DNA from 2 places in the Streptomyces sp. NPDC048612 genome. Region 1 is predicted to be linked to the other one. Evidence: riboswitches for the same ligand, from Rfam matches in the RefSeq annotation. Region 1 holds a riboswitch; the other holds the start of a gene.

The links. A riboswitch is a leader RNA that binds a small molecule or an ion and turns the genes downstream of it on or off. The one in region 1 is predicted to bind cyclic di-AMP.
Region 2: it holds a riboswitch for cyclic di-AMP, as region 1 does, so the genes downstream of both, ACGFN2_RS30060 (M23 family metallopeptidase) here and ACGFN2_RS03210 (C40 family peptidase) in region 1, are expected to answer to the same signal.

What each region holds. Positions count from the first base shown of each region.
Region 1 covers NZ_JBICVV010000001.1:751,274-760,582, reverse strand. Annotated here, with positions in the region: gene ACGFN2_RS03220 (ATP-dependent Clp protease proteolytic subunit) at 19-654, shown strand; gene ACGFN2_RS03215 (hypothetical protein) at 661-969, shown strand; cyclic di-AMP (ydaO/yuaA leader) riboswitch at 1,247-1,443, shown strand; gene ACGFN2_RS03210 (C40 family peptidase) at 1,448-1,921, shown strand; gene ACGFN2_RS03205 (LysE family translocator) at 2,366-3,025, opposite strand; gene ACGFN2_RS03200 (LysR family transcriptional regulator) at 3,097-4,014, shown strand; gene ACGFN2_RS03195 (ATP-binding protein) at 4,063-4,491, opposite strand; gene ACGFN2_RS03190 (8-amino-7-oxononanoate synthase) at 4,797-6,023, opposite strand; gene bioB (biotin synthase BioB) at 6,180-7,328, shown strand; gene ACGFN2_RS03180 (adenosylmethionine--8-amino-7-oxononanoate transaminase) at 7,321-8,625, shown strand; gene bioD (dethiobiotin synthase) at 8,576-9,309, shown strand, end outside.
Region 2 covers NZ_JBICVV010000025.1:100,984-122,719, forward strand. Annotated here, with positions in the region: gene ACGFN2_RS30015 (response regulator) at 1-220, opposite strand, end outside; gene ACGFN2_RS30020 (ATP-binding protein) at 217-1,878, opposite strand; gene ACGFN2_RS30025 (sucrase ferredoxin) at 2,855-3,853, opposite strand; gene ACGFN2_RS30030 (citrate/2-methylcitrate synthase) at 4,046-5,293, opposite strand; gene ACGFN2_RS30035 (citrate synthase) at 5,407-6,573, shown strand; gene ACGFN2_RS30040 (CobW family GTP-binding protein) at 6,692-7,834, shown strand; gene ACGFN2_RS30045 (DNA topoisomerase (ATP-hydrolyzing) subunit A) at 7,897-10,344, opposite strand; gene ACGFN2_RS30050 (M16 family metallopeptidase) at 10,643-11,983, shown strand; gene ACGFN2_RS30055 (pitrilysin family protein) at 12,022-13,404, shown strand; cyclic di-AMP (ydaO/yuaA leader) riboswitch at 13,630-13,785, shown strand; gene ACGFN2_RS30060 (M23 family metallopeptidase) at 13,798-14,598, shown strand; gene ACGFN2_RS30065 (GntR family transcriptional regulator) at 14,862-15,551, shown strand; gene ACGFN2_RS30070 (HPr family phosphocarrier protein) at 15,920-16,201, opposite strand; gene ACGFN2_RS30075 (GNAT family N-acetyltransferase) at 16,410-19,400, shown strand; gene ACGFN2_RS30080 (DUF5998 family protein) at 19,439-20,029, shown strand; gene ACGFN2_RS30085 (nucleotide pyrophosphatase/phosphodiesterase family protein) at 20,029-21,219, shown strand; gene ACGFN2_RS30090 (thymidine kinase) at 21,283-21,736, shown strand, end outside.

The DNA.
Region 1 (9,309 bases):
ACAGAGAGAGGAGCACGCATGCTGCGACCGACGGCCCGCCATGTCCTTCCGGAGTTCACCGAGCGCACGTCCCAGGGGACGCGCACCATGGACCCCTATTCCAAGCTGCTCAGCGAGCGCATCATCTTCCTGGGCACCCCGGTCGACGACGCGTCGGCCAACGATGTGATGGCGCAGTTCATCCACCTCGAACACACCGCACCCGAGCAGGACATCTCGCTCTACATCAACTCCCCCGGCGGCTCGTTCACGGCGATGACCGCCATCTACGACACGATGCGCTTCGTGTCGTGCGACGTGCAGACCATCTGCCTGGGGCAGGCCGCCTCCGCCGCCGCGGTGCTGCTGGCCGCCGGCACCCCCGGCAAACGGCTGGCCCTGCCCGGCGCCCGCATCCTGATCCACCAGCCGTCGCTCAGTGAGCCCGTCCAGGGACAGGCCACCGATCTGCAGATCGAGGCGGAGGAGCTGCTGCGCACCCGCGACATGCTGGAGCGCATGCTGGCGGAGCACACCGGGCAGCCCCGGGAACGGATCGCCGCCGACATCGAGCGCGACAAGATCTTCGACGCCCGGGCCGCCCAGGAGTACGGGCTGATCGACGGGCTCACCCAGGGGCGCAAGCAGTCCGTTCCCCAACTCGGGGCACGGTGAGCCCGGATGCTGCCGCCGGAACTGCCACCGCTGCCTGCCCTGACGCGCGCCGAGGGTGAACTGATCGACCACTATCTGGAGGTGCTCGACCTGCTGGGCAGGATCAACCCGGCCCGCGGCGGCGGCACGTACACCGGACTTCGGGCCGCCCAGGCGCTGGTCACCAAGGCCGCCGGCCTGCGCGACGCGTTGACGCTGATGCACCAGCGGGGTGAAAAGGAGCTGCACGGCGAGACCTTGGCCCGCGCGCTGCGCGTACTGGACGGCGAACGCCGGGCCGGACTGGTGACGGTGCCGCCACCCGCCGACCACTGACCCGACACGCGTACCGGGCTGCGCATACGGCGTAGCGTCCGGGCCCGATGTGAGGAGGCGACGAATTGCGCGGGGCGAACACAATTCCTGGGACCTTTGATGTTTCGCCGCTGGTCCAGGGAGTGCGACACCCCGCGCCACGGCACTTGAGGGAACAAATCTAACCATTCAGGCGAAATGTGACCCATCTCACATACGGCATTTTCAGCTCGGAATTCGGGTGCCGGGTGCGTGACGATCCCTTCGACGGCAAGACCCCGCCACAGCGACGGGGCGGTCCGGACGGGCGCCTAATCCCGCCGCCGTCCCGGATGTCAGGTCGACGTGGTGGACCGGCGGGAGCGGAGGACCCGAGCACGACGGGGTCCGGGCCTTACGGCCGGGCTCCTTGGGGTGAAGCCGTACGCATGGCCGGGCATCTTCGCCTGCCCGAACCCGACAGGTCTTCCTTCGCAGGCGGCTGACGAAGGGTTTGCGCATGACTGTGCGCATGCAGACGCCGAATCTGCTGGCACGTGCCGGCACCGTCACCGCTCTGACGCTGGCCACCCTGGGCGGGACAACCCTCGCCCCAGGAGCGGCCGGGAACGCCGAAGCCACGTCCGTGTCCGCCCACGCGCTGCGGGTCGCGGCCTCCAAGAGCGGGGCTCCCTACCGGTACGGCGCCCAAGGGCCGCACGCCTTCGACTGTTCGGGGCTGACGCTGTACTCGTTCCGGCGGGCCGGCCGGGCCCTGCCCCGCACCGCCGCCGCCCAGTACGGCCGCACCCTGCACATCCCGGCCTCCCTGCGCCGCCGCGGCGACCTGGTCTTCTTCCGTTCCGCGGGCGGCATTTACCACGTCGGCATCTACGCGGGCCGGGGCCGGATGTGGCACGCGCCCAAGGCCGGGAGCGTGGTGCGGCTGGAGCGGATCTGGAGCCGCACGGTCTCGTACGGGCGCGTGGGCTGATCCGCAGGCCGTCTTACATGTGATCAATTGACAGTGGGCTCGGCTGACTTGGCGGGGTGACGTCGCCACTGAGCACACTTCTGACGGCCGCGGCGCGTGGACGCTTCCCGCCCGCGGACGGATCGGTGACGGTGCTGCCCCCGCCGTCACCGCGGGACGCCGGAGTAGTGTCCTTCACCTGCCATGCCGTGGTGTTCGCGGACGTGGCGCCCGCGTGGGTGCGGGACCGGGCGGCCCCCGGCGCCCTCGACATGCTGACCGTCGCCGAACCCCTCCCCGGTCCTGCGCCGTTGCAGCTGGTGGAGAGGGTGGACCGCGGCCACCCGCGGATCACCAGGGCACTGCGGCACCGCGACGGCGTACGGGCATGGACCACCGCCGACGCTGATGGTCCCGTACGGCAGCCGCGATTGACCCGTGGCCGCGCGGACCGGTGCCCGTCGGTCAGGCCAGGACGAGCTCGACGAGCAGGATGCCGCCCAGCCCCGTGAGCAGCGCTCCGGTGACGGCCTCCAGCGCCCGGGTGACCCGGGGGCGGCGCAGCCAGCTCCCCAGCCGGTCGACCAGCAGCGCGACGGCGGGGAACCACACCAGCGCCATGACGACGACCATCGTCGCGAGCAGCAGCGTCCGGGGCAGCGCGGGCTCACCGGCCGGGACGAACTGCGGGAGCAGGCTGAGGAAGAGGACCGGCGCCTTGGGGTTGAGGGCGTTGGTCAGGAAGCCCTGGCGCAGGCTCCGCGCGGTGCCCAGGACAGCGGGCGGCTCGTCGGCCGGCGGGGCGGCCGGGCCGGTCGCGGCGTCCCCGGGCGCCCGCCCGCTCCGGACGACCGCGATCAGCGCGCCGACGCCGAGGTACAACAGATAGAGCCCGCCCAGGAGTTGGACCGCCCCGAAGAGCGCGGGCACGGCGACCAGCACCGCCGCGAGCCCGCCCACCGCCAGTGCGGTGTGCACCAGCAGCCCGCCCGCGACTCCGACGGCGGTCGCCACCCCCGCCCGGCGCGAGTCCAGCGCATTGCGCACCACGACGGCGAAGTCCGCTCCCGGCATGGCGACCATGCCGGCGGCGACTCCGGTGAAGGCGATCAGTTGTCCGTCCATGAGAGCAGCTTCGCTGGTCAGGGCCTTTAATGGGGAGTGGCAATCTTCTTCGGCCGCCTAAAGAGGTTCTTATGTACGACCCCACGCGGCTGGCCGCCCTGGTGGCGGTGGCCGAGGCCGGTTCGATCTCCCGGGCCGCCGGCCGGCTGGGCTACACCGCTCCCGCGCTCTCCCAGCAGCTCGCCAAACTGGAGCGGGAGGCCGGGACCGCACTGCTGGTGCGCCACCACCGCGGGGCACGGCTGACGGCGGCCGGTGAGCTGCTCCTCGTCCGGGCCCGGCGGGTGCTCGACGAGCTGGACCAGGCGCGGCACGAGCTGTCCCGGCTCACGGGACTGTCCGGCGGCCGGCTGCGGGTGGGCACGTTCATGACCGCCGGGACACATCTGCTGCCGCCCGCGCTCGGCGCGTTCCGGCGGGCGCACCCCGACGTGGAGCTGAGTGTCACGGAGTACGTCCCTCCGCAGGCCAGCGCGGCGGTGGCGCTGGGCGAGGTCGATCTGGCGCTGACGCACGAGTATGTGCCGGGCGAGGCGATGCCCACGCCGGAGGGCGTGCGTCTCGAACCGCTGCTGACCGAGGAACTGGTGCTGGTCACCGCGCCGGGCCATGCCCTGTCGGCGGGCGCCGGACGCCTGCCGCTCGCCGAGCTGGCCGGTCAGCCGGTGGTCAGCATGGCACCGGCCAACCCCAACCGGCGTGCGGTGGAGGCGGCGCTGGCGGCCGCCGGGGCGAGTGTGGCGGTGCGCTGTGAGTCGCCGAGCTACGCGGTGGTGTGTGCGCTGGTGAGCGCGGGCCTCGGGGTGGCGGTGGTGCCGGAGATGGTGGCGGAGGGCTCGGTGTCCCCGCTGGGTGTCCGGGGACTGGACCCGCCGGAGCTGCGCCGCCGGATCTCGGTGGCCTACCGCCCCGGTGGCGGCACCCCGGCCGCGGACACCCTGCGGGCGCTGCTGCGCGGAGCCTTCGCCCGCCACTCCCCCGCGCCGTAGCCGACGGCGGGACGCCGGCGCGGCAGTCGCCCTCGGCGGACGGCGGCCTCAGCGGACCGCGGCCTGCCACGGCAGGGTGATCCAGACTGTCTTTCCGCCGGACGCGGTGGGTACGACGGAGAAGCGGCCGCCGGCTTCCGCGGCGAGCGAGCGGATGATGACCAGGCCCCGGCCGTTGTCCTGCTGGACGGCGGCGGGCAGCCGGCGCGGACGGCGGGGATGGCTGTCGGTGATGCCGACCCGCAGCTGCTCGTCGCGCTCCAGCCGCAGTTCGACGGTGAAGTCGGGCGACCGTCCTGAGGTGTGCACGATGGCGTTGGTCGCGAGTTCGGAGATGATCAGACGGACGGAGTCGGCGAGGCCTGACTCGGCGGGCAGGCCCCACTCGGTGAGTACGGCGAGGGCGTGGCTGCGGGCGGTGCGGACCGAGGCGGGGGCGCTCGGCAGAGTCAGTGAGGATTCATGGTGGTCTGCCATCGAGGCGCCGTCCTTTTCCTCCGAGGCCCGGCTCCGGTCCGTTGACCGGGCAGCCGGGACGCCGCTCCGGACACCGGTGCGGCCTCGGCCATCTGCTGGGCGCCAGACTGCCACCCCTGCCGCGGAGGGGATAGCCGATCCACCCACATATACGGAGTTCTATCGCTCGTTGCGGTGAACTCTGCGGCGCGCGAGCCCGTTTGGGCGGCCCGTCGCGCCGGATTCCGCCGCCCGCGGGTACCGCCGCGAGGGCGGCCGTCGGCCCGGCGGGAGCGTCGTACGCGTCGGCCGGAGCGCCGGATGCGTCAGGTCGCCGGTGCCGTGGCCACGATCGTGCCGACCGCCGTGTCGAGCTGGGCGTCCGTCAGGTCCGCGCGGGCGGTCAGCCGCAGCCGGGAGATCCCGTCGGGCACGGACGGCGGCCGGAAGCAGCCGACCGCGAGTCCGGCAGCGCGGCAGTCGGCGGCCCAGCGGACCGCCGACTCCGGTGAGGGGGCGCGGACCGAGACCACCGCGGCGTCCGGCCGGACCGCGGCGAGGCCGGCCGCGGTGAGCCGGTCGTGCAGCTCCCGGGCGACCTGTCCGGCCCGGGCGGCACGCTGCGGTTCGCGGCGCAGCAGCCGCAGCGCGGTCAGGGCACCGCCCACCGCCGCCGGGGCGAGGCCGGTGTCGAAGATGAACGACCGGGCGGTGTTGACCAGATGCTCGATGACCCGGGCCGGGCCGAGCACCGCACCGCCCTGGGAACCGAGCGACTTGGAGAGCGTCACCGTGGTCACCACATCGCCGTCACCGGCGAGGCCGGCGGCCCACAGCGCACCGCGACCCCCGTCGCCGAGGACACCCAGGCCGTGCGCGTCATCGACCAGCAGCCCGGCGCCCGCCGCCCGGCAGGCCGCGGCGAGGGCGGGCAGCGGCGCGGCGTCGCCGTCGACCGAGAACACCGAGTCGGTGACGGCGAGCGCCCGGCCGTCGTGGCCGGTCAGCGCGGCGCGTACGGCCTCGGGGTCGGCGTGCCGGGCCACTTCGGTACGGGCCCGGGAGAGCCGGCAGCCGTCGATCAGGGAGGCGTGGTTGCCCGCGTCGGAGACGATCAGGGCGCCGGGGGCGGTGAGCGCGGTGACGGCGGCGAGGTTCGCGGCGTAGCCGGACGAGAGCACCAGGGCGGCCTCGAAGCCGCAGAACGCGGCGAGTTCCTCCTCCAGCCGGGCGTGCAGCTCGGTGCTGCCGGTGACCAGGCGGGAGCCGGTCGCGCCGGCGCCCCAGCGGTGCGCGGCGGCGGCCGCGCCACGGGTGACCTCGGGGTGCCGGGCGAGTCCGAGATAGTCGTTGCTGGCCAGATCGAGCAGCGGGGAGTCGGCGGGGCGGGGGCGCAGGGTGCGGGCGAGACCGGCACGATGGCGTGCGGCGCGGGCGGTGTCGATCCAGTCGAAGGCCGCGCCGGACGCCGGCCGGGAGGCCGTTGCGGCGGTCTCGGCGGGGGGCGCCGGCGGGGTGTCGTGGAGCAGCGACGGGGCGGAGTCCTGCGGCATCGGCGTCCTTCGTCCTTCGGCCTCGATTGTGGGCTGTCGATAGACGTTAGCGGTCGTTCCGCACGGCCACAGTGTGGTGATACACACACCTCGATCCAGCGGCATTGTGGGAATCCTCCTTGGCCGGGGGCGGTGGCGTACGCCAGGATCAACGCCATGGACCTGCTGAACACACTGGTGGACAAGGGACTGCGGCGCCAGTTGCCGACCCGCGAAGAGGCGCTGGCCGTGCTGGCGACCTCCGATGACGAACTGCTCGATGTCGTGGCCGCGGCCGGGAAGGTACGCCGCCAGTGGTTCGGGCGGCGGGTCAAACTCAACTATCTCGTCAACCTCAAGTCGGGCCTGTGCCCCGAGGACTGCTCGTACTGCTCCCAGCGGCTGGGGTCGAAGGCCGAGATCCTCAAGTACACCTGGCTCAAGCCGGACGACGCCTCCAAGGCGGCGGCCGCCGGGGTGGCCGGCGGCGCCAAGCGGGTCTGCCTGGTGGCCAGTGGCCGGGGCCCCACGGACAAGGACGTGGACCGCGTCTCGGAGACCATCGCCGCCATCAAGGAGCAGAACGAGGGCGTGGAGGTCTGCGCCTGCCTCGGTCTGCTCTCCGACGGCCAGGCCGGGCGGCTGCGCGAGGCGGGCGCCGATGCGTACAACCACAACCTCAACACCTCGGAAGCCACTTACGGCGACATCTGCACCACGCACGACTTCTCGGACCGGGTGTCCACCGTCCAGCAGGCCCAGGCGGCCGGGATGTCCGCCTGTTCCGGGCTGATCGCCGGGATGGGCGAGAGCGACGGCGACCTCGTCGACGTGGTCTTCGCACTGCGTGAGCTGGACCCGGACTCCGTGCCGGTCAACTTCCTGATCCCGTTCGAGGGCACCCCGCTCGCCAAGGAGTGGAACCTCACCCCGCAGCGCGCGCTGCGCATCCTGGCGATGGTGCGGTTCGTCTGCCCGGACATCGAGGTACGGCTGGCCGGCGGCCGCGAGGTCCATCTGCGCAGCCTGCAGCCGCTCGCCCTGCATCTGGTCAACTCCATCTTCCTCGGCGACTACCTGACCAGTGAGGGCCAGGCCGGCAAGGACGACCTCGCGATGATCACGGATGCCGGCTTCGAGGTCGAGGGCACGGACACCACGACCCTGCCCGAGCACCGCAGGCAGGGCTGCGGCGACGGCCCCTGCGGGTCCGAGGACGCCGGGGAGCCCGCCGCCACCGTTCCGGCACCGTCCGACGACACCCGCCGCGACCTGGTCTCGGTGCGCCGCCGCGGTGCCGGCACCGACCTGCCGCCCAATGCCTGAGCCGCTCACCCCGGGCGAACTGCTCGCGCTCGACCGGCAGCATGTGTGGCATCCGTACGGGCCGATGCCCGGCAAGGCCGCACCGCTGCTGGTGGAGTCGGCCTCCGGGGTCCGGCTGCGGCTGGCCGAACCGGTCGAGGGCCGGGACGAGTTGGTGGACGGCATGTCGTCCTGGTGGTCGGCGGTGCACGGCTACAACCACCCGGTGCTCAATGAGGCCGCGCGGGGCCAGCTGGAGCGGATGAGCCATGTGATGTTCGGCGGGCTCACCCACGAGCCCGCCGTCCGGCTGGCGAAGCGGCTGGTCGACATCACCCCGGAGCCGCTGGAGCACGTCTTCCTCGCCGACTCCGGTTCGGTGTCGGTCGAGGTCGCCGTGAAGATGTGCCTGCAGTACTGGCGCTCGCTCGGGAAGCCGCGCAAACAGCGGCTGCTGACCTGGCGGGGTGGCTACCACGGCGACACCTGGCAGCCGATGTCGGTGTGCGATCCCGACGGCGGGATGCACGAGCTGTGGCAGGGGGTGCTGCCGCGGCAGCTCTTCGCCGACACCCCGCCGGCCGGCTTCGACGCGGAGCCGGACGAGGCGTACGCGGCACAGCTGCACGAGCTGATCGCGCGGCACGCCGACGAGCTGGCGGCGGTGATCGTGGAGCCCGTGGTGCAGGGCGCGGGCGGGATGGCGTTCCACTCCCCCGGCTATCTGCGGGTGCTGCGGGAGGCCTGCGACGCCCATGACGTGCTGCTCGTCTTCGACGAGATCGCCACCGGCTTCGGCCGGACGGGCGCCCTCTTCGCGGCCGGACACGCGGGAGTCGCACCCGATGTGATGTGCCTCGGCAAGGCGCTGACCGGGGGCTATCTCACGCTGGCGGCGACCTTGTGCACGGCGGCCGTGGCGGACGGGATCTCCCGCGGCGCGCTGCCGGTGCTGGCACACGGCCCCACCTTCATGGGCAACCCGCTGGCCGCCGCCGTCGCCGACGCCTCGATCGAACTGCTGCTGTCCCAGGACTGGGCACAGGAGGTCAAGCGGATCGAGGCCGGGCTGCGGGAGGGGCTGGCGCCGGCCCGGGACGTCACCGGGGTACGCGAGGTACGGGTCCTCGGCGCGATCGGTGTCGTCCAGCTCGACCACGAGGTGGACATGGCTGCCGCGACCCGGGCCGCGGTCCGGGAGGGCGTGTGGCTGCGTCCGTTCCGGGACCTGATCTACACCATGCCGCCGTACATCACCGGCGACGAGGATGTGGCACGGATCTGCGCCGCGGTGTGCGCGGCGGCGCGCGAGGGCTGAGCACAGGGGTGGCGGCGGCCGGTTGACCGCGCCCCGCCGCCCCCTCGCCGGTATCGGTGCCGACCGGCACCGCGCACACAGCACGCATCACAGTCATCGCGCGGGTTCGGCCGCGCAGAGTCGGAGGCACACCATGTCGGTGCTGTTCGTGACGGGCACGGGCACGGAGATCGGCAAGACCGTGACCACGGCCGCGATCGCCGCGGCGGCGCTCGCCCGGGGCCGTTCGGTGGCCGTGCTCAAACCGGCCCAGACCGGTGTCACGGCCCACGAGGCGGGTGACGTGGCGGAGGTCGAGCGGCTGGCCGGACCGGTCACCGGCGTCGAACTCGCCCGCTACCCGGAACCGTTGGCGCCCGCGACGGCCGCACAGCGGGCCGGTCTGCCGCCGGTGGGTCCCCGGGAGATCGCCGAGGCCGCCGCCGAACTGGCCGCCTCCCACGACCTGGTGCTGGTCGAGGGGGCGGGCGGGCTGCTGGTCCGCTTCGACGCGGCGGGGCACACCCTCGCGGACGCCGCGCGGCTGGCGGAGGCCCCCGTCCTGGTGGTCGCCCAGGCGGGCCTGGGCACCCTCAACGCCACCGCGCTGACCGCGCTGGCACTGCGCTCGTACGGGCTCGCGTCCCCGGGCGTCGTCATCGGCAGCTGGCCGGCCGCGCCCGACCTGGCCTCCCGCTGCAATCT
Region 2 (21,736 bases), on a different contig from region 1:
GACCGCGGCGTCGAAGCTCGCCGACCAGTTGGAGCCCTGTTCTGTCGGGCAGGTAGTGGTCCAGGAGGATCAGGTCGACGGGGTGCCTCTCAAGGACGGTCAGGGCCTCGCCGGCGGTGTGTGCCAGGCAGCTGACGCGGAATCCCTCGATTTTGGCGACGTAGGCCGCATTGATCTTTGCGACGTGCACATCGTCGTCCACGACCAGTACATCGATCATCGGCCGGCCTCCGTGGCACCTTGGGGACGGCGAGTGCCCGCTGCGGCACGTGCGGTGGTGGTGCGGGTGTCGTCCGTGATGCTGTTCTGTGGGTCTGCCCCACGGGGCTCGGGAAGCTCGTCGGACAGTGCGTCGGGCACCGTGACGGTGAATACCGCACCGCCACCGGGGCGCTCGCTGACCTCGGCGCTGCCTCCGTAGCGCTCGGCGAGCTGGCACACGAGTGCCAGGCCGATACCGCGCTGCCCATGGGCGGGCGGCTCCTTGGTCGTCCACCCTTCGGTGAAGATTTCCGCGCGGCGTTCTTCGGGCACGCCTGGTCCGTTGTCGCTGACACGCACGACGGCAGTCCGGCCTTCAGCGCGGATCTCCGCCTCCAGTTGGGCGTCGCGTTCACCCGATGTCGCATCCAGGGCGTTGTCGACGAGGTTGCCGAGGATGGTGACCAGGCTGGCCGGATCGACGAGACGGTCGGGCACGTGTGTGTCGGGGGAGATGCTCAAGGACACGCCGCGCTCGGTGGCGACGGTGGCCTTGCCCACCAGAAGGGCGGCGAGCAGGGGATCGTGGATGCGCTCGGTGACTTGCTCGGCGGTCGCGCGATGGACGCCCACCGCCTGCGTCACGAACTCCACGGCTTCCTCGTACAGCCCGAGTTCCAGCAGACCGAGCAGCGTGTGCAGCCGGTTGGCGTGCTCGTGGTCCTGGGCGCGGAGGGCATCGATGAGGCCGCGGGTGCCGTCCAGTTCGCGGCCCAGCCGCTCCAGTTCGGTGCGGTCGCGCAGGGTGACCACGGCACCACCGTCATCGGTCGGCATGCGGTTCGCCACCAGGACCCGCTGGCCACTGACGGCCAGCAGGTCTGGCCCTGAGGCATGACCGGCCAGAACATCGGTGGTGCGGCCGGGTGGGAGGACTTCTTCCAGGGGGCGTCCGGTGTCCTCGGTGCGGAGGTCCAGGAGGCGCTGGGCCTCGTCGTTCATGAGCCGGATACGGCCGTGTCTGTCGAGCGCGAGGAACCCCTCGCGGATGCCGTGCAGCATCGCCTCCCGCTCCGCGACCAGCGCGGAGATGTCGGAGAAGGCCAGGTCGTGGGTGCGGCGCTGGAGACGGCGGGAAACGAGATAGGCGGCCAGTGCGCCCACGGCGAGTGCCCCGCCTGCGTAGGCGAGCAGCTGGGGAACGGTGGAGAGCAGCCGTTGCTGCACGCTCTCGTACGCGATGCCGACGGAGACCGCGCCCACGATCTTGCCGGCCTCGTCACGGAGCGGGACCTTGCCGCGCGCGGACCGGCCGAGGGTTCCCTCGTCGATCTGCATGACGTCCTGGCCGGAGAGCGCGGCGCTCGGGTCGGTCGACACGTGCCGCCCGATCTCATCAGGGTCGGTGTGGGACCAGCGCACACCCCGCTTGTCCATGATCACGACGTACTCGGCCCCGGTGGCGGCGCGAATTCTCTCCGCCTCGTTCTGCACAGGCCCGTGACGTGTCGGGCGGGACGACTCCAGGGCGTCGTCGAGGTGCGACTCCGCCGCGGTGGTCTGCGCGATGGCGAGAGCGCGGCGCATCGCCTGGTCGTCCAGCTGGGTACTGAGCGGAGCGAGGAACAGGCCGGTCGCCAGCGCCGTGACGCCGGTGGCGATGGCCAACTGCACCATCAGGACCTGGGCAAACACGCGCCGTGGCCAGCCCAGCCGTGGCCGCGCGCGGCGCAGCCTTCCGGTCGCGGGCTCATTGCCTGCCGCGACCGTGGACTCGAAGGCGGGGCGACGGCCGGCCGTGTGCGAGAGGCTGCCCGGCTGGCCGGTAGTGGCGCCGGGGGTCGGGGTGTCGGCGGGAAACGGTGCCGAGCCCGAGGGCTCTGGGCCGCTCGGGCGTGGAACCGACGCTTCCTTTTCGCCCATACGAACGAACAGTAAGCGCGGTCGTGGCCGCACGGTAATCCCTGATGGAAGGAATTCGGAGGGTGTCCGGGCGGCGACTCGGACGTGACTCCGCCGGCCCCGGGCCTGATGACCTGGGCCGAATCCGGGCCCTTGCTGCTGTTGCGACCCCCTGTGCCGGGTTGCCGGTCCCGCCGCGCCGTTCTCGACCTGCCTATCGGCCGGAGAGCGCTCGTCGTAGCGAAGGTGCAGGTCAGGTGCTGGTCAGCAGGCGACGGGGAAGTGTTGGGAGGGTTATCCACAGGCCTTTTGGGTGCGGAGTGTGCATGCCTAACCTCGCATGTGAAACCGGATAGGCCCTGCGCCGGGCGGTGGGAAGCCGCCCGGGGCAGGGCGAGGCATGCGGTGCGAGCGTGGGAAGGAGCGGTCAATGAGGTCAACGGGGGATGGCTGCGGGGCGTGGCGGCGGTGGTGGAAGGAGCCGGGTGGGATGGGGTTCGGCCGCCGAATCGGGGCTGTACGAAGTCGCCGCAGCTGGACAGTGCGTTTCGCTTGCCGCCTCACCTGGTCATGGGACGGTCCCGTTCCGCCGGACGGCACCGATGCGTCAGCCCGAGGGGCCGAGGAGAGGCACAGCCACCGGCTCCAGAGCAGCCATCGAGCCGGCAAGCGCGCGGGCCCGGACCGGTCGCGTGCAGCGGAACCGGAGGCTGACGACGAGCGCGGCGACCGCCGGGGGAAGCCCGCGAGGTCACCTAGTGGCGGCCGAGAGCGCCCCGTGAAGCATGTCGTTCGCCGCGGAGACGGAGACAACCGCCATACGCGCCGGTGGACCGAGCGGCGCACCACAGCTAGCGGGCGCCGCAGCACCGTCGGCCCGCTGTTCGACGGTGACCCGCCAGGAGCGCCCGTCCGAGTGCGCGACGGTAACGGCCCAGGCAGGGGAGAGCCCCGCAGCCGCCGTGCTGCCGGTCGTCCAGCCGTCGGCCGGCTTGGGGTCGGGCCACATCGCGTCGGTCCGTACGACGTCGAGTGCGTCCGCCCGGTCCTCTCCGATCAGTCGGCGGACCGCAAGGTCAGCGGCCTGGCCCGGCCGGTCCCAGGCCGAGCGCCCACGGCAGTGGTCGCCCGCGATCCGGCCGTCGCGCGCCGCCTCCACAGCCTCCTTGACCAGAGGGGCGGAGGCGCGTCCGTAGGCGTAGCCGTAGGGGAGGACGAAAAGGGTGGGGGAGAAGCGGTGACCACCGATGTGGGTGACCTCCCAGACCTCGGTTCCACCAGTGGCGAGTTCGGCAGCGAGCGGGCGGCCGAGCAGGGCGCAGCATCGGTCCCGCTTGCCGTTGGTGCACACCAGGACCAGCGGCTCACCGATGTACGGCTCCCAGAGGCCGTGATGCTCTCCCGCGCCGAGGGCCGTGAAGTCCAGGTCGAGGGCTGCCCGCGGGTCGCTGACGCTCGCCGTGCGAATCCAGGAGCGGCCCGGGGCGGTGTGCGCGAGGAACAGGCGTCGCCTGGAGGTGCCGTGGCAGTCGGCGTGGCGTCCCGGCCTGCGGATCAGGGCGACGCGCACGCCCGTTCCCTCTGCTGCGGCTTCGAGGGCCCGGCCGACGTCAGGGTCAAGGTGACTGTTCGTCAGTGCATGGGCTCCCCAGGGGCCTGTCTGCTCGATGAGCAGCCAGGTCCGGGCAGGCGCCGCGGTTCCGGCGAGAGATTCGGCCGATTCACGGGAAGCAGTGGCGCAGGTAGTCACATAGGTGAGCCTAACCTCATTCGTCCGGAGCGGGTTTTCGGGTGTGCCTCAAGAGGGCGATGACGGGAGGCGAGCGCCTGGGCATCGGCTGGCGCCACTCCCGTCGGAGGCCCGGAGATGCGATGGCGCCATGCCGATGTGGGGTGGTGTCGGGGTTGCCGCCGTGTCGTCCGTGCACCCGCCGGCCGGCGGTCACGGCAGCGGCTGTGGCGGGCGGGGGCCGTGGTACTGGCCGCTGGGACGCATACGGAGAGGGCGTTCCGCGTATTCCTCCAGGGCGTGGGCGATCCAGCCGGCCGTGCGGGAGACGGCGAAGACGGTCTCGCCCGCCTCGGCCGGCATGCCTGTCGAGACGGTCAGTACGGCCAAGGCCAGGTCGACGTTGGCGTGCAGGTCGGCGTGCCGCGCTGTCGTGGTGATCACTTGACGGGCGGCCTGCAGCGCAGGGCGGGCCTGCGGTACGTCCTCCAGGAGCTGGAAGAGGGTGTGGGCGCGTGGGTCCTCGCCCGTGTAGACGCGGTGACCGAGGCCTGGTACCTGGCGGCCTGCCCGCAGGTGGTCGGCGACAACGGCGGCCGCACTGTCCCGGTCCAGTACCTCCCGCAGCATCCGATGCGCGAGCCCGCTCGCCGCGCCGTGCATCACGCCATCGAGTGCACCGAAGCCGGCCGAAACGATCGCGTACGGATGGGCGCGGGCGGAGGCGGCGACCCGGACCGCGAGGGTCGAGGCGGCGAGGTCGTGGTCGATGAGGAGGACCAGGGCGGCGTCCAGCACACGGAGTGCCGCGGCGTCGGCTGGTTCTGCCGTGAGCCGTGACCAGAGGCGTGTTGCGAGTGAGTCGCCGGCGCCTGGCTCGGGGGCGTGCGACGGCAGGGCGTCGACAAGGGTCGGGATGAGGGTGCGTGCCGTGTCGATGACGGTGTTCTCGGACAGGTCGAAGCGCAGGGGGTCGGCGGCCGCGGCGGCGATCACGGCGACCCGTAGCCGGTCCATCGGTCCGCTGTGGGGCGGCAGGGCCTGCATGGCTCGTCGGGCGGCGGACAGCGCGTCCTGTGGTGCCGTGAAGCGGATGCCGGGCCGCAGTTCACCGGTCCACAGCCACTCGGCGACCTCCTCGTAGCTGTAGTGGGCGGCGAGTTCCGAGGTGTCGACGCCGCGGAAGTAGCAGTGGTTGCGGTCGATCAGTGTGATGCCCGTACGGACCGCCAACTCGCTACCGGAGGAGGAAGGCTCGCGGCGTCCGGCACGGCGGGCGAGCGCGTCGACCTCCTTCGCGTCGAAGGTGCTGCCGCGACCCCCCGGCTCGCGGCGGCTGGTCAGCTGGCCGCGGCTGACGTAGGCGTACACGGTCTCCGGCTTCACGCCGAGCCGGTCGGCCGTCTCCCGGGTGCTCAGTCGCTGCCCGTCCGCTTCCTGCGCTGCTTCTCGATCCGCCATGAGGTCACCGTATCCAGGCTTATCCATATTGATTCAATCAACATTGACAAGTATTGAGTCAAGCATGGACAGTCGGATCAATATTCGAGTGAGAAAGAGCAAGGAGACCAGCCATGACCGCCAAGGTGAAGGCACCTATCGACGCTCCGCGGGGGCTTGCGGGCGTCATCGTCACCGAGACCCAGCTGGGCGACGTCCGGGGCGCCGAGGGCTTTTACCACTACCGCCAGTACTCCGCCGTCGAGCTGGCCACGGCCCGCACCTTCGAGGACGTCTGGTACCTGATGTTCCACGGGGAGCTGCCCGATGCCGCCCAGCTGGCGGCGTTCAAGGCCGAGACCGCGGCCCTGCGCACACTGCCCGCGGAGGTGCGTGAGGCGCTGCCCGCCCTCGCCCGTGCCGGTGCGCTCTCCGGCCCGCTCGCCGGGCTGCGCACCGCGCTGTCACTGCTCGGTGCGACGGCGGGATTCCGGCCGCTGTACGACCTCGACGCCGGCCGCCGCCGTGCCGACGCGCTCGTCGCCTGCGCTGCCGTACCCACCCTGATCACCGCGCTGTACCGGCTCGGCCAGGGCCTGGAGCCCGTCGAGCCGCGTGCGGACCTCGGCCACGCGGCCAACTACCTCTTCATGCTGACCGGTGACGAGCCGGAGCCGGAGCGGGTCCGGGCCATCGAGGCGTATCTGATCTCCACCATCGACCACGGCTTCAACGCCTCGACGTTCACCGCACGCGTCATCACCTCCACCGGTGCCGACCTCGCGGCCTGCCTGGTCGGTGCCGTCGGCGCGCTCTCCGGCCCGCTGCACGGCGGTGCGCCCAGCCGCGCCCTGGACATGCTCGACGCCATCGGCAGCCCTGACCGCATCGACCCCTGGATTCGCGACCGCGTGCGGCGCGGCGACCGGATCATGGGGTTCGGGCACTCCGTCTACCGCACCGAGGACCCGCGCTCCCGGATGCTGCGCGGTATCGCCGAGCGGTTCGGGGGCCCGCTGGTGGAGTTCGCCGTCCAGGTGGAGGCGAGGGTCGAAGAGCTGCTGGCCGAGCTCAAGCCCGGTCGTGAGCTGCACATCAACGTGGAGCTCTACGCGGGTGTCGTCATGGAGCTGTGTGGACTGCCGCGCGAGATGTTCACGCCCACCTTCTGCGCGGCCCGGGTCGTCGGCTGGAGCGCCAACATCCTGGAGCAGGCCCAGGATTCGAAGATCATCCGCCCCGCGGCCCGGTACGTCGGACCGCCCCCGCCGCAGCCGCTGCCCGTCGTCGCGCCCCGCTAGCCCAGGAGGCGCCAGGGGCGGGTGCCGGGCCGGGCCCGGGCGGCGGCGGTCCGTTACGATCGACAGCTCGTCCGCCGCCGGTCCGTGCGGCCCGCCACCCGCACCATGGAGGGGCCCCTTGGCCACGCAACAGATCCCGGTCGTCGTGCTCGCGGGCTTCCTCGGGTCGGGCAAGACCACCCTTCTCAACCATCTGCTCGGCACCAGCGACGGCACCCGGATCGGTGCGATCGTCAACGACTTCGGCAGCATCGAGATCGACGCCATGACCGTCGCCGGGCAGGTCGACTCGATGGTCTCGCTCGGCAACGGCTGTCTGTGCTGCGCGGTCGACACCAGCGAGCTGGACACCTACCTGGAGCGGCTGGCCCGCCCCGCCGCCCGGATCGACGTGATCGTCATCGAGGCCAGCGGGCTGGCCGAGCCGCAGGAACTCATCCGGATGATCCTCGCCAGCGACAACGACCGGATCGTCTACGGCGGGCTGATCGAGGTCGTCGACGCCGCGGAGTTCGACGACACCCGGGCACGCCATCCCGAACTGGACCGGCACGTGGGCATCGCCGACATCGTGGTGCTCAACAAGGCCGACCGCATCGGCGACGCGGCGCGGCAGTCACTCATGGACACGCTCGCCGGCCTCGCCCCCGGCCGCCCGGTGATCTGCACCGCCTACGGGCGGGTCGATCCCGAGCTGTTCTTCGACCGCGGCCTGGGCGCGGACCACGACGCGGCCGTTCGCCAGCTGTCCTTCGAGGACCTGCTGCGCGAGGCTGCGGCGAACGGGGCGCCCGGCCACGACGCCGGCGACAACTGCGGTCACCCCGGTACCTGCGACCACCCCGGTACCTGCGACCACCCCGGCCACACCCACCACGCGGGCCACCTCCACACCGCCTACGAGAGCGTGGAGTTCACCTCCGCCGAGCCGATGCACCCGCGTCGCCTCATGGACTTCCTCGACAGCCGCCCGGCCGGCCTCTACCGCATCAAGGGCTTCGTGCACTTCGACGTACCGGAGAGCCGCCAGAAGTTCACGGTGCACGCCGTCGGTGACTTCCTGCGCTTCTACCCCGCCCCGTGGCCCAAGGACGAGGAGCGGTGCACCCAGCTCGTCCTGATCGGCAGTGGCATCGACGCGCCGGCCCTGCGCAAGGAGCTGGAGAACTGCCGGGAGAGCACACCGCCGGAAGCCGATCCGAACAGCATGTGGGGCGTGCTGCGGTACGTGGCGGCCCGCGAGGAGGCGGAGGACGACTGACGCCGCCGGGCCGGTTCTCCACCGGCCCGACGGCGTCGGTCACCTCGCCACTGCGGCGGCGGTTACACCGGCCCCGCCAGCGTCGCCACCGGCTTCGTCAGCGGCACTCCCGAGCCGTCCCGGCGCGGGTCGGCCTCCGGCAGCTCGACCGGATTGCCCTTGGCGTCCGCGGCCCGCACCGGAGCCGGCCCGGCCCACGCCTGCGTCAGACAGTCCTCGCCCTTCAGGAAGCGCTGGCAGCGCACCCCGCCGGTCGCCCGGCCCTTGCGCGGGTACTGATCGAACGGGGTGAACTTGGCCGTCGCCACCGAGTCGTCCAGCGTGCCGTGCGAGCCGGCGACCGTGAACACCATGGCGTCGGCGGCCGGATCGACCGCGGCGAACGAGATCACCTTCGCGCCCTCGCCCAGCTTGATGCCCGTCATACCGCCCGCCGGCCGGCCCTGCGGCCGCACCTGGGACGCCGGATAGCGCAGCAGCTGCGCCTCGTTGGTGATGAAGACCAGATCCTCCTCTCCAGTGCGCAGCTCGACCGCGCCCACGATGCGGTCGCCGTCCCTGAGGGTGATGACCTCCAACTCCTCCTTGTGGGAGGGATAGTCGGGCACCACCCGTTTGACGACACCCAGTTCCGTGCCGAGTGCCAGACCCGGCGAGGACTCGTCCAGCGTGGTCAGGCAGACCAGCTCCTCGCCGTCCTCCAGGGTGAGGAACTCCGCGAGCTGCGCGCCACCGGAGAGGCTGGGCGCCGCCGCGGTCTCCGGGAGCTGCGGCAGATCGATCACCGAGATCCGCAACAGCCGGCCCAGGGACGTCGCCGCCCCCACCTCGCCGCGGGTCGTCGCCGGCACCGCCGAGACGATCACATCGTGCTTGACGCGCTTTGCGTCGACATCGAAGGGCATGTCCCCGGTGACCGTCCGCGCCAGCAGGCCGGTAGAGGAGAGCAGCACCCGGCACGGGTCGTCGGAGACCTCCAGCGGCACCGCGCCGACCGAGGTGCCCGCCGACTCCAGCAGCACCGTCCGCCGGTCCGTGCCGTACTTCTTCGCGACCGCGGCCAGCTCGCCGGAGACCAGCTTGCGCAGTTCGCTGTCCGACTCCAGGATCTGCGTCAGCTTCTCGATCTCGTCCTTCAGCCGGTCACGCTCCGACTCCAGCTCGATACGGTCGAACTTGGTCAGCCGGCGCAGCGGGGTGTCGAGGATGTACTGCGTCTGGATGTCGCTCAGCGAGAAGCGCTCGATCAGCCGCTCCTTGGCCTGTGCGCTGTTCTCGCTGGAGCGGATCAGCCGGATGACCTCGTCGATGTCCACCAGGGCCGTCAGCAGGCCCTCGACCAGGTGGAGACGGTCGCGCCGCTTGGTCCGCCGGAACTCGCTGCGCCGGCGCACCACGTTGAAGCGGTGGTCGACGTAGACCTCCAGCAGCTCCTTGAGGCCCAGCGTCAGCGGCTGGCCGTCCACCAGCGCGACGTTGTTGATGCCGAAGGACTCCTCCATCGGCGTGAGCTTGTAGAGCTGCTCCAATACGGCCTCGGGGTTGAAGCCGTTCTTGACCTCGATCACCAGCCGCAGGCCGTGCTCGCGGTCGGTGAGGTCCTTGACGTCCGCGATGCCCTGGAGCTTCTTCGAACCGACCAGGTCCTTGATCTTGGAGATGACCTTCTCGGGGCCGACCGTGAAGGGGAGTTCGGTGACGACCAGGCCCTTGCGGCGGGCGGTGACGTTCTCCACCGTGACCGTCGCGCGGATCTTGAACGTGCCACGGCCCTTCTCGTACGCGTCCCGTACGCCGCCGAGACCCACGATCCGGCCGCCCGTCGGCAGATCGGGACCCGGCACGAAGCGCATCAGCGTGTCGAGATCGGCGTTGGGGTGCTTGATCAGATGGCGGGCCGCGGCGATGACCTCGCCGAGGTTGTGCGGCGGCATGTTCGTCGCCATACCGACGGCGATACCGGAGGCGCCGTTGACGAGAAGGTTTGGATACGCGGCGGGGAGGGCGACCGGTTCCTGCTCCTGGCCGTCGTAGTTCGGCGCGAAGTCGACGGTCTCCTCGTCGATGGACTCCGTCATCAGGGATGTCGCGGAGGCCATCCGGCACTCGGTGTACCGCATCGCGGCGGGCGGGTCGTCATTGCCCAGGGAGCCGAAGTTGCCGTGGCCGTCCACCAGGGGCAGCCGCATGGAGAACGGCTGTGCCATGCGCACCAGGGCGTCGTAGATCGACGCGTCGCCGTGCGGGTGGAGCTTACCCATCACCTCGCCGACGACGCGGGCGCACTTGACGTAGCCGCGCTCGGGGCGCAGCCCCATCTCGTTCATCTGGTACAGGATGCGGCGGTGCACGGGCTTGAGGCCGTCGCGGGCGTCCGGCAGGGCGCGCGAGTAGATGACCGAATACGCGTACTCGAGGAAGGAACCCTGCATCTCGTCGACGACGTCGATGTCGAGGATCCTCTCCTCGAAGTCGTCCGGCGGCGGGGTCTTCGTGCTGCGGCGGGCCATCGCGGCTGCGGCTCCTTCTGCTGCGTCTACTGCCGAGGTCGGGGAGGCGACATCGGAACAACGGTCAACCAGTCGGGTCAACCAGCTGGGGATCGACCCGCGAGTATGTCTGAGTCTGACGCGGACCATTGTGGACCGCCGCACTGACAACGCCGACCGCGACTCCCCCTTCGGCTCCCGAGGGGCCGGGTGCGCGTACGTTCGGGCCCTGGTCGGAGGGGAACTTCGCCAGATGCCGACGCGCTTGCATACAGTGACAGAACTTCCTCGCAAGCGGATCGAAGGGACGTACATGCCCATGGGTCACACGGCCACAGAACAAGCCGGCTCCGGCGGCCTGACAGCAACCGAGCACCGGCTGGCCAACGGCCTGCGCGTGGTGCTCTCCGAAGACCACCTGACCCCGGTCGCAGCCGTCTGCCTGTGGTACGACGTCGGCTCCCGCCACGAGGTCAAGGGCCGTACCGGCCTGGCTCACCTCTTCGAGCACCTGATGTTCCAGGGGTCCGCGCAGGTGAAGGGCAACGGCCACTTCGAGCTGGTGCAGGGCGCCGGCGGTTCGCTCAACGGCACCACGAGCTTCGAGCGCACCAACTACTTCGAGACCATGCCCGCCCATGAGCTGGAGCTCGCGCTCTGGCTGGAGGCGGACCGGATGGGCTCGCTGCTGACCGCGCTCGACGAGGACTCCCTGGAGAACCAGCGCGACGTCGTCAAGAACGAGCGCCGCCAGCGCTACGACAACGTCCCCTACGGCACGGCCTTCGAGAAGCTCACGGCCATGGCGTACCCCGAGGGACACCCGTACCACCACACGCCCATCGGGTCGATGGCGGACCTGGACGCGGCCTCCCTGGAGGACGCGCGGGCTTTCTTCCGCACCTACTACGCGCCCAACAACGCCGTCCTGTCGGTCGTCGGCGACATCGACCCCGAGCGGACGCTGGCCTGGATCGAGAAGTACTTCGGTTCGATCCCCTCGCACGACGGCAAGCAGCCGCCGCGCGACGGCACCCTGCCCGACGTCATCGGCGGCGAGCTGCGTGAGGTCGTCGAGGAGGAGGTGCCCTCCCGCGCGCTGATGGCGGCCTACCGCCTGCCGCACGACGGCACCCGTGAGGCGGACGCCGGTGACCTGGCGCTGACCGTCCTGGGCGGCGGCGAGTCCTCCCGCCTGTACAACCGGCTGGTGCGCCGGGACCGCAGCGCCGTCGCGGCCGGCTTCGGCCTGCTGCGGCTGGCCGGCGCCCCCTCGCTGGGCTGGCTGGACGTGAAGACCTCCGGCGGGGTCGAGGTGCCCGCCATCGAGCGCGCGGTCGACGAGGAGCTGGCGCGCTTCGCCGCCGAGGGGCCGACCCCGGAGGAGATGGAGCGGGCGCAGGCCCAGCTGGAGCGCGAGTGGCTGGACCGGCTGGCCACGGTCAGCGGCCGCGCCGACGAACTGTGCCGCTACGCCGTCCTGTTCGGCGACCCGCAGCTCGCGCTGACCGCCGTCCAGCGCGTCCTGGACGTCACCCCCGAGGAGGTGCAGGCCGTCGCCAAGGCCCGGCTGCGCCCCGACAACCGCGCGGTGCTCGTCTACGAGCCCACCGAGCCGACCGACGCCGCCGACGACGAGGAAGGGGAGGCGCACCAGTGAGCGACGCCACCACCCACGCCGATTCTCCCGTGAGCACCATGGACTTCCACCCGCAGCCCCAGGGGGGCGCGCCCAAGCCGTGGGCCTTCCCGGCCCCCGACCGCAGCCAACTGCCCAACGGGCTCACCCTGCTGACCAGCCACCGCCCCGGCCAGCAGGTCGTCGCCGTCGAGATCAACCTCGTCGCGCCGCTGGACGCCGAACCCGAGGGCCTGGACGGCGTCGCCACGATCATGGCGCGTGCGCTGTCCGAGGGCACCGACACCCATGACGCGGAGGAGTTCGCCGCCGAGCTGGAGCGCTGCGGCGCCACCCTGGACGCGCACGCCGACCACCCCGGCGTACGGGTCTCCCTCGAGGTGCCGGCGTCCCGGCTGACCCGTGCGCTCGGTCTGCTCGCCGACGCGCTGCGGGCCCCCGCCTTCCCGGAGAGCGAGGTCGAGCGGCTGGTCCGCAACCGCCTCGACGAGATCCCGCACGAGCTCGCCAACCCGGCCCGCCGTGCCGCGATGGCGCTGTCCAAGGACCTGTTCCCGGCCACCGCCCGCATGTCGCGGCCCCGGCAGGGCACCGAGGAGACCGTCGCCCGTATCGACGCCGCGGCCGTCCGCGCCTTCTACGACGCCCACGTACGGCCCGCCACGGCCACCGCCGTGATCGTCGGTGACTTCACCGGTGTCGACCTCGCCGCGGCGCTCGCCGACACCCTCGGCGCCTGGACCGGCTCCACGGCCGAGCCGCTGAAGGCCGCTCCGATCGTCGCCGACGACACCGGCCGGGTGGTGATCGTCGACCGCCCCGGCGCCGTCCAGACGCAGCTGCTCATCGGCCGTATCGGCGCCGACCGGCACGACCGGGTGTGGCCGGCCCAGGTCCTCGGCACGTACTGCCTGGGCGGCACCCTCACCTCCCGCCTGGACCGCGTGCTGCGGGAGGAGAAGGGCTACACCTACGGGGTGCGCGCCTTCGGCCAGGTGCTCCGCTCCACCGCCCCCTCCTCCCCGGAGGGGTCCACGGGCGCCGCGCTGCTCGCCATCAGCGGCTCGGTCGACACCGGCTCCACCGTCCCGGCGCTCGAGGACCTGTGGAAGGTGCTGCGCACCCTCGCGGCAGAGGGGCTCACGGACGAGGAGCGGGATGTCGCCGTGCAGAACCTCGTCGGGGTCGCGCCGCTGAAGTACGAGACCGCTGCGGCCGTCGCGGGCACCCTCGCCGACCAGGTGGAGCAGCAGCTCCCGGACGACTTCCAGGCGCAGTTGTACGCCCGCCTCGCGGAGACCGGCACGGTCGAGGCCACCGCGGCGGCGGTCAACGCCTTCCCCGTGGACCGGCTGGTGACGGTCCTGGTGGGCGACGCAGCACAGATCGCCGAGCCGGTCAAGGGGCTGGGCATCGGTGAGGTGACCGTCGTAGGCGGCTAGTCCCCGCCGTTGGTCCCCGCCGTGTGACGGAAGGTCACATGTCGACGAGGCGGCTCCCGTGACGCACGAGTGTCACGGGAGCCGCCGTATGTCCGGTTTATCTCCGTCGGTGCTCCCGTTCTTGTGGCATCCCGCACAAAAAACCGGTTCTGTTTGCCGATTGAAAGTTGCCCCGTTTAGCGTCGGTCCGGCTGTTCGTCACAAGTCCGCCACAACAGTGGCACCGGGCAGTCATCGCCGAGTCCCCGTACGGCGCGAGCCAGGGGAGCCGGGGACCCATACGTCCCGTGGGGTGAATCGGGCTCCTCTCCGAGGAGGCCGTAGGAGACCTTCCTGCTCCGAACCCGTCAGCTAACCCGGTAGGCGAGAAGGAGGGAAAGGACAAGCCAGCCCATGGCGTTCATCCGTGCCACCGGGAAGCACCGCCGCACGAGCCGTCCCGTCCGGACGACCCGCAACATCGCCGGCATAGCCACCATCGCGGCCGGCGGTGTGGTTGCCTCCGTGGCCTCGCCGGCGCTGGCCGCGACGGACGAGTCGCGCGTCCACGACACCGGACTCCAGCAGGCCGTCGTGCTGGGTGACGAGCTGGCCAACCGGGTCGCCGCGCAGGCCGACGCGCAGCAGGCCGACGCCGAGGTCGCCGCGGCGAAGGCGAAGGCCGAGGCCGTCGCCAAGCGGCAGGCCGACGAGGCCAAGCGGCGCGCCGAGGCCGCGAAGAAGAAGGCCAAGGCCGCCCACGAGGCCAAGGTGCGGGCGGCCCGCGACGCGGAGCGCAAGCGCCTCAACGCCTTCGTCGCCCCCGTCGGCGACTCCTACGTCTCCACCGCCTACAAGGCGTCCAGCGGCCTGTGGTCCTCCGGCAGCCACACCGGCATCGACTTCCACGCCGCCTCCGGCACCAGCGTCCACGCGGTCGGCTCGGGCACCGTCGTCGAGGCCGGCTGGGGCGGCTCGTACGGCAACAACATCGTGATCAAGATGAACGACGGCACGTACACCCAGTACGGCCACCTGTCGTCGCTCGGTGTCTCGGTCGGCCAGAAGGTCACCCCCGGCGAGCAGATCGGCCTCTCCGGCGCCACCGGCAACGTCACCGGCCCGCACCTGCACTTCGAGGCCCGCACGGGCGCCGACTACGGCTCGGACATCGACCCGGTCGCCTACCTCCGCGGGCACGGCGTCAACGTCTGACCCCCTGCCCCTCCGCTGCCGCGCCCCTACGGGTCCCGCGCCGCACGCCGAGCACCTTTCCCGAGCCCCGGTCCCACGACCGGGGCTCCGGCGTTTCCGGCGCCGGGTGGTCCGTACGGATAGCGCCGGTCGGCCGCGACTTCCGGCCAAATAATATCCATGAATAACCCTGGCCCGTCGGAAAAGCCGTGCCGGTCGAATAGGGTCACGGAAAAGCCGCCGACCGGCGGCGTTTCCAGGGGATTACGGCGGAGGCACGGAAGATGCGAGGCCATATTTCCGCGCATGCGGTGTGCACGGCGATTCGCGACGACATCGTCTCCGGTGCGCTGGCGCCGGGGAGCCGGCTGGTCGAGGAGATCCTGGCGGCCCGTTACGGCGTCTCCAGGGTGCCGGTCCGTGAGGCACTGCGCACCCTCCAGTCCGAGGGCTTCGTCACCACCCGCCACCACGCGGGCGCCTGCGTCGCCGAGCCGACCGAGCAGGAGGCCGCCGATCTCCTCGACATCCGCGCCCTGCTGGAGCCGCTGGGCGCCGCCCGCGCGGCCGCCCGCCGCAGTCCGGCCCACCTCAAGGTGCTCCGCGGCCTGGTGCGGCTCGGCCGCGAGCGGGCCCGCCACGGCACCCCCGCGGATCTGCGCCAACTGGACGGCTGGTTCCACGAGACGCTCGCCCAGGCGACCGGCAGCCCCAGCCTGACGGCGCTGCTGACCCAGCTGCGGCGCAAGATCGAGTGGATGTACACGGTGGAACCGCCGCCCCGGGCCGGCGAGTCCTGGGACGAACACGGCGCGGTGCTGGACGCGGTGGCCCGGGGAGACGCGGAGCGGGCGCGCGCCCTGATGGCGGCTCATGTCGAACGCTCGCTTCCGGTGCACCGGCTGCGGCGCCCCGCCGGGACCGGGGTGAGGGAGACGAAACCGCCCGTCAACACGGCACGCGTCCGCCCTTAACAATCGCCCCGTATACAAAGAATCACAAAGAAGCGCAGGGGTGTGGAACGGGCGGCGGAGGTGTGTGAAGGCGCCTTTCTGCTCCGTGTCGCGGAATTCGATGCCTCTTTGTGCCGGTGCCGTGCGCGCTTATGGGTGTGCGCATTTCCCGGCGGATTCCGGAGGGCGCTCGCCCCGGGAAATTCCGTGTGCCTCTTCGCGGAATGCGCATTTGGCGTCCGTATGCGGGGCGCCTGCACCGACCCGCCGTGAACGGCGGACCGTCGTCCGCCGCGCGCTCCAGGTGCCACCACGCGAAACGGCCCCGCCGTGGCAACCGATCGGTCGCCACGGCGGGGCCGTCGCATGCGGCAGGAGTGCCGCCGGTCTCAGACGGTCTCCGGGAGCTCCTCGAGGCCCTCGGCGACGAGCTTGGCCAGACGGTCGAGCGCCGCCTCGGCGCCCTCGGCGTCGGAGGCCAGCACGATCTCCTCGCCGCCCTGGGCGCCCAGGCCGAGGACCGCGAGCATGGAGGCCGCGTTGACGGGGTTGCCATCGGCCTTGGCGATCGTCATCGGGACGCCCGAGGCGGTGGCCGCACGGACGAAGATCGACGCGGGGCGGGCGTGCAGGCCCTCGGCCCAACCGACATTGACGCGGCGCTCTGCCATGGTGTTGCCCTTCAAAGTCGTGACAGTTGTCTAGACCAGTCTCTCACGCTGCCGGAAGTGGTCCACCGGCGCTTCGGCCCGGCCCGTGCGGCGTGGGGACCCAGGGGAGGCCCGGCAGGTCGTACGTCCTCCGGTGTCCCGGCCGGCCCCGCACCCCGAGCGTACGCGCGCCGGGTCGGTTGTCGGTGGCCGGTCGTACGCTGTCCGCATGCAGACGCCGCCGGAGCACGCGTACCCGACCCACTGGGAAGCCGACGTGGTGCTGCGCGACGGCGGCACGGCACGGATTCGCCCCATCACGCCCGACGACGCCGAGCGGCTGGTCTCCTTCTACGAGCAGGTCTCGGACGAGTCGAAGTACTACCGCTTCTTCGCGCCCTACCCGCGCCTGTCCGCCCGCGATGTGCGCCGCTTCACCCACCACGACTACATCGACCGCGTCGGTCTGGCCGCCACGGTCGGCGGCGAGTTCATCGCCACCGTCCGCTACGACCGGATCGACGACCAGGGCCTGCCCGCCAAGAACCCCGAGGACGACCAGGCCGAGGTCGCCTTCCTGGTCCAGGACGCCCACCAGGGCCGCGGAGTCGCCTCCGCCCTCCTGGAACACATCGCGGCCGTCGCCCGCGAACGGGGCATCCGCCGGTTCGCCGCCGAAGTGCTCCCCGCGAACTCCAAGATGATCAAGGTGTTCACGGACGCCGGCTACACCCACAAGCGCACCTTCGAGGACGGCGTGGTCCGCCTCGAGTTCGACCTGGAGCCGACCGAGCAGTCCATGGCCGTGATGCGCGGCCGTGAGCAGCGCGCCGAGGCCCGCTCCGTACAACGGCTGCTCGCGCCGGGCTCGGTCGCCGTCATCGGCACCGGCCGGACCCCCGGCGGCGTCGGCCGCACCGCCCTGCGCAGCCTCCTGGACTCCGGCTTCACCGGCCGGGTGCACGCCGTCAACCACGCCTTCCCCGAAGACCTGCGGCAGCTGGACCCCGAAGGCGTACCGGCCGTACGCACCCTGCGGGAGATCACCGACCCGGTCGACCTCGCCGTCATCGCCGTCCCCGCGGACCGCGTCCCCGACGCGATCCGCGACTGCGGCGAGCACGGCGTCCAGGGCGTCCTGGTCCTCTCCTCCGGCTACGCCGAAGCGGGCCCGGACGGCAGGGAGCGCCAGCGCGCCCTGCTCCGCCAGGCCCGCTCGTACGGCATGCGGCTGATCGGCCCCAATGCCTTCGGCCTGATCAACACCGCCCCCGGCGTCCGGCTCAACGCCTCCCTGGCCCCGCAGATGCCCGGCGCCGGCCACATCGGACTGTTCACCCAGTCCGGCGCCATCGGCATCGCCCTGCTCAGCGGACTGCACGCACGGGGCCCCGGGGACGGCGGCATCGCCGGCATCTCCGCCTTCGTCTCGGCCGGCAACCGCGCCGACGTCTCCGGCAACGACCTGCTCCAGTACTGGTACGAGGACCCGGACACCGATGTCGTGATCCTCTACCTGGAGTCCATCGGCAACCCCCGCAAGTTCGCCCGGCTCGCCCGCCGCACCGCCGCCGTCAAACCGGTGGTGGTCGCCAAGGGCGCCCGCCACAACGGCACCGCACCGCCCGGCCACGCCGTGCCCACCGTCCGGGTGCCCGACAGCACCGTCGCCGCCCTGATGCGCCAGGCCGGCGTGATCCGCGTCGACACCGTCACCGAACTGATCGACGCCGGGCTGCTGCTGTCCTCCCAGCCGCTGCCGGCCGGCCCGCGGATCGCCATCCTCGGCAACTCCGAGTCGCTGGCGCTGCTGGCCTACGACGCCTGCCTGACCGAGGGGCTGCGCCCGCAGCGCCCCCGGGTCCTGGCCTCCGCCGCGACCCCGGACGACTTCCGGGACGCACTCGCCGAGGCGCTGTCCGCCGACGGCTGCGACGCCGTGGTCGTCACGGCCATCCCGTGGGTGGGGGAGGGGGCCGCCGTCTCCCCGGGCGGCAGCGAGGGCGCCGCACTCGCCGACGCCCTGCGCACTGCGGCGACCGCCCACCCGGAGAAGCCGGTCACGGTCGTCCACCTCGCGATGGACGACTTGGCGGAGAGCCTCGCGGCAGCGGGGCCGGCCCCCGCACGGCCGGACGGGTCCGCGGCCCCCGCCCCGACCGAGCCGCCGCCCCACCCCGTGGACCCGGCCCCGGCGCCCCCACGGACCCCACCCGCCCCGTCCCACCTCCTGCGCCCCCCGGCCCCCACCGGTCCGCCGCCCACCCTCGCCGCCCGCCAGGCGACCCCGGCCCGCGACGCCGAGGCGGACCCCCCGCGCCGCCCCCGCCGTCAGCCCCTCCGCATCCCCGCCTACCCCGCGGCCGAGCGCGCCGTCCGCTCGCTCGCCGAGGCCGTCCGCTACGCCGCCTGGCGCCGGGAGGCCGCCGACCCGGGCCGGGTGCCCGAGTACGACGACATCCAGGAGGCCTCCGCCGGCGCCGACATCGAGCGCCTCCTGGACCGGCTCACCCCCGACGCTCCCACCGGCCGCTCCGTCCCGGTGCCACCCCAGGACGCCGAGGCCCTGCTCGCCCGTTACGGCATCCACACCCGCCCCGTCCTCCCGGCGCCCGACCCGGACACCGCCGTCCGCGCCGCCGCCCGCCTCGGCTACCCGGTCGCCCTCAAGACCACCGCACCCCACCTGCGCCACCGCCCCGACCTCGGCGGCGTCCGCCTGGACATCGCCGGCGAGGCCGAACTCCGCCGCACCTACGCCGAATTGACCGACTACCTCGGCTCCCCGGAGGAACTGCGCCCGGTCGTCCAGTCCATGGTGCCGCGCGGCGTGGACACGGTCGTCCGCGCCGCCATCGACCCCGCCGCCGGCGCCGTCCTCTCCTTCGGCCTGGCCGGGGCGCCCTCCCAGCTGCTCGGCGACATCGCCCACCGCCTCATCCCCGCCACCGACCGCGAGGTCGCCGAGCAGATCCGCTCGATCCGCGCCGCCCCCCTGCTGTTCGGCTGGCGCGGCTCCCAGCCCGTGGACACCGCCGCCCTCGGGGAGCTGCTGCTGCGCGTCTCCCGGCTCGTCGACGACCACCCCGAGGTCGTCGGCGTGGACCTCGAACCGGTCGTCGTCGCCGCCCAGGGCCTCTCCGTCCTGGGCGCCACCGTCCGGCTGGCCCGCCCGCCCGCCACCACCGACCTCGGCCCCCGCCGGCTGCCCGTCTACTGAGGCTCTCGCGGCCCGGTACGCCCCGTAAGATGGACTCCATGGCTAAGACCGGTACGACGACCCAGGGGCTGCGCGCGGCGATCGAGCGCAGCGGTTATTACCCGACGCTCGTGGCCGAGGCGGTGCAGGCCGCGGTCGGCGGTGAGCCGGTGGTGTCGTACCTCGTCCATCAAGAGACGACCTTCGACGCCAACGAGGTCCGCCGCCATGTCACGGTCCTCGTGCTGACCGGCACCCGCTTCATCGTCAGCCACACCGACGAGCAGGCCGCTGACGCCACCTCCCCGTCCCCGTACGCCACCACCTCCACCGAGTCCGTCAAGCTGGGCCGGATCTCCTCCGTGGTGCTCAGCCGGGTGGTCGCCAACCCGGAGTCGTACACCCCGGGCCAGCTGCCCCGCGAGGTGGTGCTGACCATCGGCTGGGGCGCGGTCGCCCGCCTGGACCTGGAGCCCGCCGCCTGCGGCGACCCCAACTGCGAGGCGGACCACGGCTACACGGGCTCCTCCACCGCCGACGACCTCTCGCTGCGCGTCAGCGAGGCCGGCGACGGGCCGGACTCGGTGCGCGAGACGCTCGCCTTCGCCCAGGCGCTCTCCGAGGCCACCGCGGCCACCCCCACCCGCTGATGGTCCACGCCGCCCCCGCCTGGCCGGAACCCGAACCGCTCGACCCGCTCGGCGCCCCGGTACCCCGCTACGGCACCGCCTCCCTCGCCGACCTGCTGCCCACCCTCGCCGCCGGGCTGGGCATACCCGACGTCACCGCTCCCATGGAGCTGGCCCCCGCAGACCGGGCCTGTGTCTTCCTGATCGACGGCCTCGGCTGGGAGCTGCTGCGCGCGCACCCGGAGGAGGCGCCGTTCCTCACCTCGATCCTGGGCACGTCGTTCAACGGCAGCGGCCGCCCCCTCACCGCGGGCTTCCCCTCCACCACCGCCACCTCCCTCGCCTCGGTCGGCACCGGACTGCCGCCGGGCGCCCACGGCCTGCCCGGCTACACCTGCGAGGACCCGGCGACCGGCGCCCTGATGAACCAGCTGCGCTGGTCCCCCTGGACCGACCCCCATGCCTGGCAGCCCTATCCGACGGTCTTCCAGCGCGCGGACGCCGCCGGCATCCACACCTGCCAGGTCTCCGCACCCAACTTCCAGCACACCCCGCTCACCAAGGTCGCCCTCAGCGGCGGCACCTTCCACGGCCGGCTGTCCGGTGAGGAGCGGATGGACCTCGCCGCCGAGCAGCTCGCCGCCGGCGACCGCTCGCTGGTCTACACGTACTACTCCGAGGTCGACGGCAAGGGGCACCGCTACGGCGTCGACTCCGACGCCTGGCGCGGCCAGTTGATGTACGTCGACCGGCTCGCGCAGCGGCTCGCCGAGCAGCTGCCGCCGCGCAGCGCCCTCTATGTCACCGCCGACCACGGCATGATCGACATCCCCTTCGGCCCCGAGTCCCGGATCGACTTCGACGAGGACTGGGAACTGCGCGCCGGCGTACGCCTGTTGGGCGGCGAGGGCCGGGCCCGGCATGTGTACGCCCACCAGGGCGCGGCCGCCGATGTGCTCGCCGTGTGGCGCGAGGTGGTCGGTGAGCAGATGTGGGTGGCGAGCCGCGACGAGGCCATCGCCGCCGGGTGGTTCGGCCCGCACGTCGACGACCGGGTGCGTGCCCGCATCGGCGACGTGGTGGCGGCCGCCCACGACGACATGGTGATCATCGCGACCGAACGGGAGCCCCGGGAGTCGGAGATGGTCGGGATGCACGGCTCCATGACCCCGGTGGAACAGCTGGTGCCGCTTCTGGAAGTCCGCACCTGACCTGTACGGTCACCAGCCCGCACGCACTCCCCCCCCACGAGCCCGAAAGGCCCGCACCTTCCCATGCCCGAGCTGGTGTTCTTCTCCGGAACGATGGACTGTGGCAAGTCGACACTGGCTCTGCAGATCGAGCACAACCGCTCCGCCCGCGGACTGCAGGGAATGATCTACAGCCGCAACGACCGGGCCGGACACGGCAAGCTCTCCTCCCGTCTCGGGCTGGTCACCGAGGCCGTCGAGGCGGCGGACGGCATGGACTTCTACGCACATGTCGTCGGCCGTCTCTCCTCCGGCGGCCGGATCGACTACGTCATCGCCGACGAGGCGCAGTTCCTCGCCCCCGAACAGATCGACCAGCTCGCCCGCGTCGTCGACGACCTCGAACTGGACGTCTTCGCGTTCGGCATCACCACCGACTTCCGCAGCAAGCTCTTCCCCGGCTCCCAGCGCCTGGTCGAACTGGCCGACCGGGTCGAGGTGTTGCAGGTCGAGGCGCTGTGCTGGTGCGGCGCCCGCG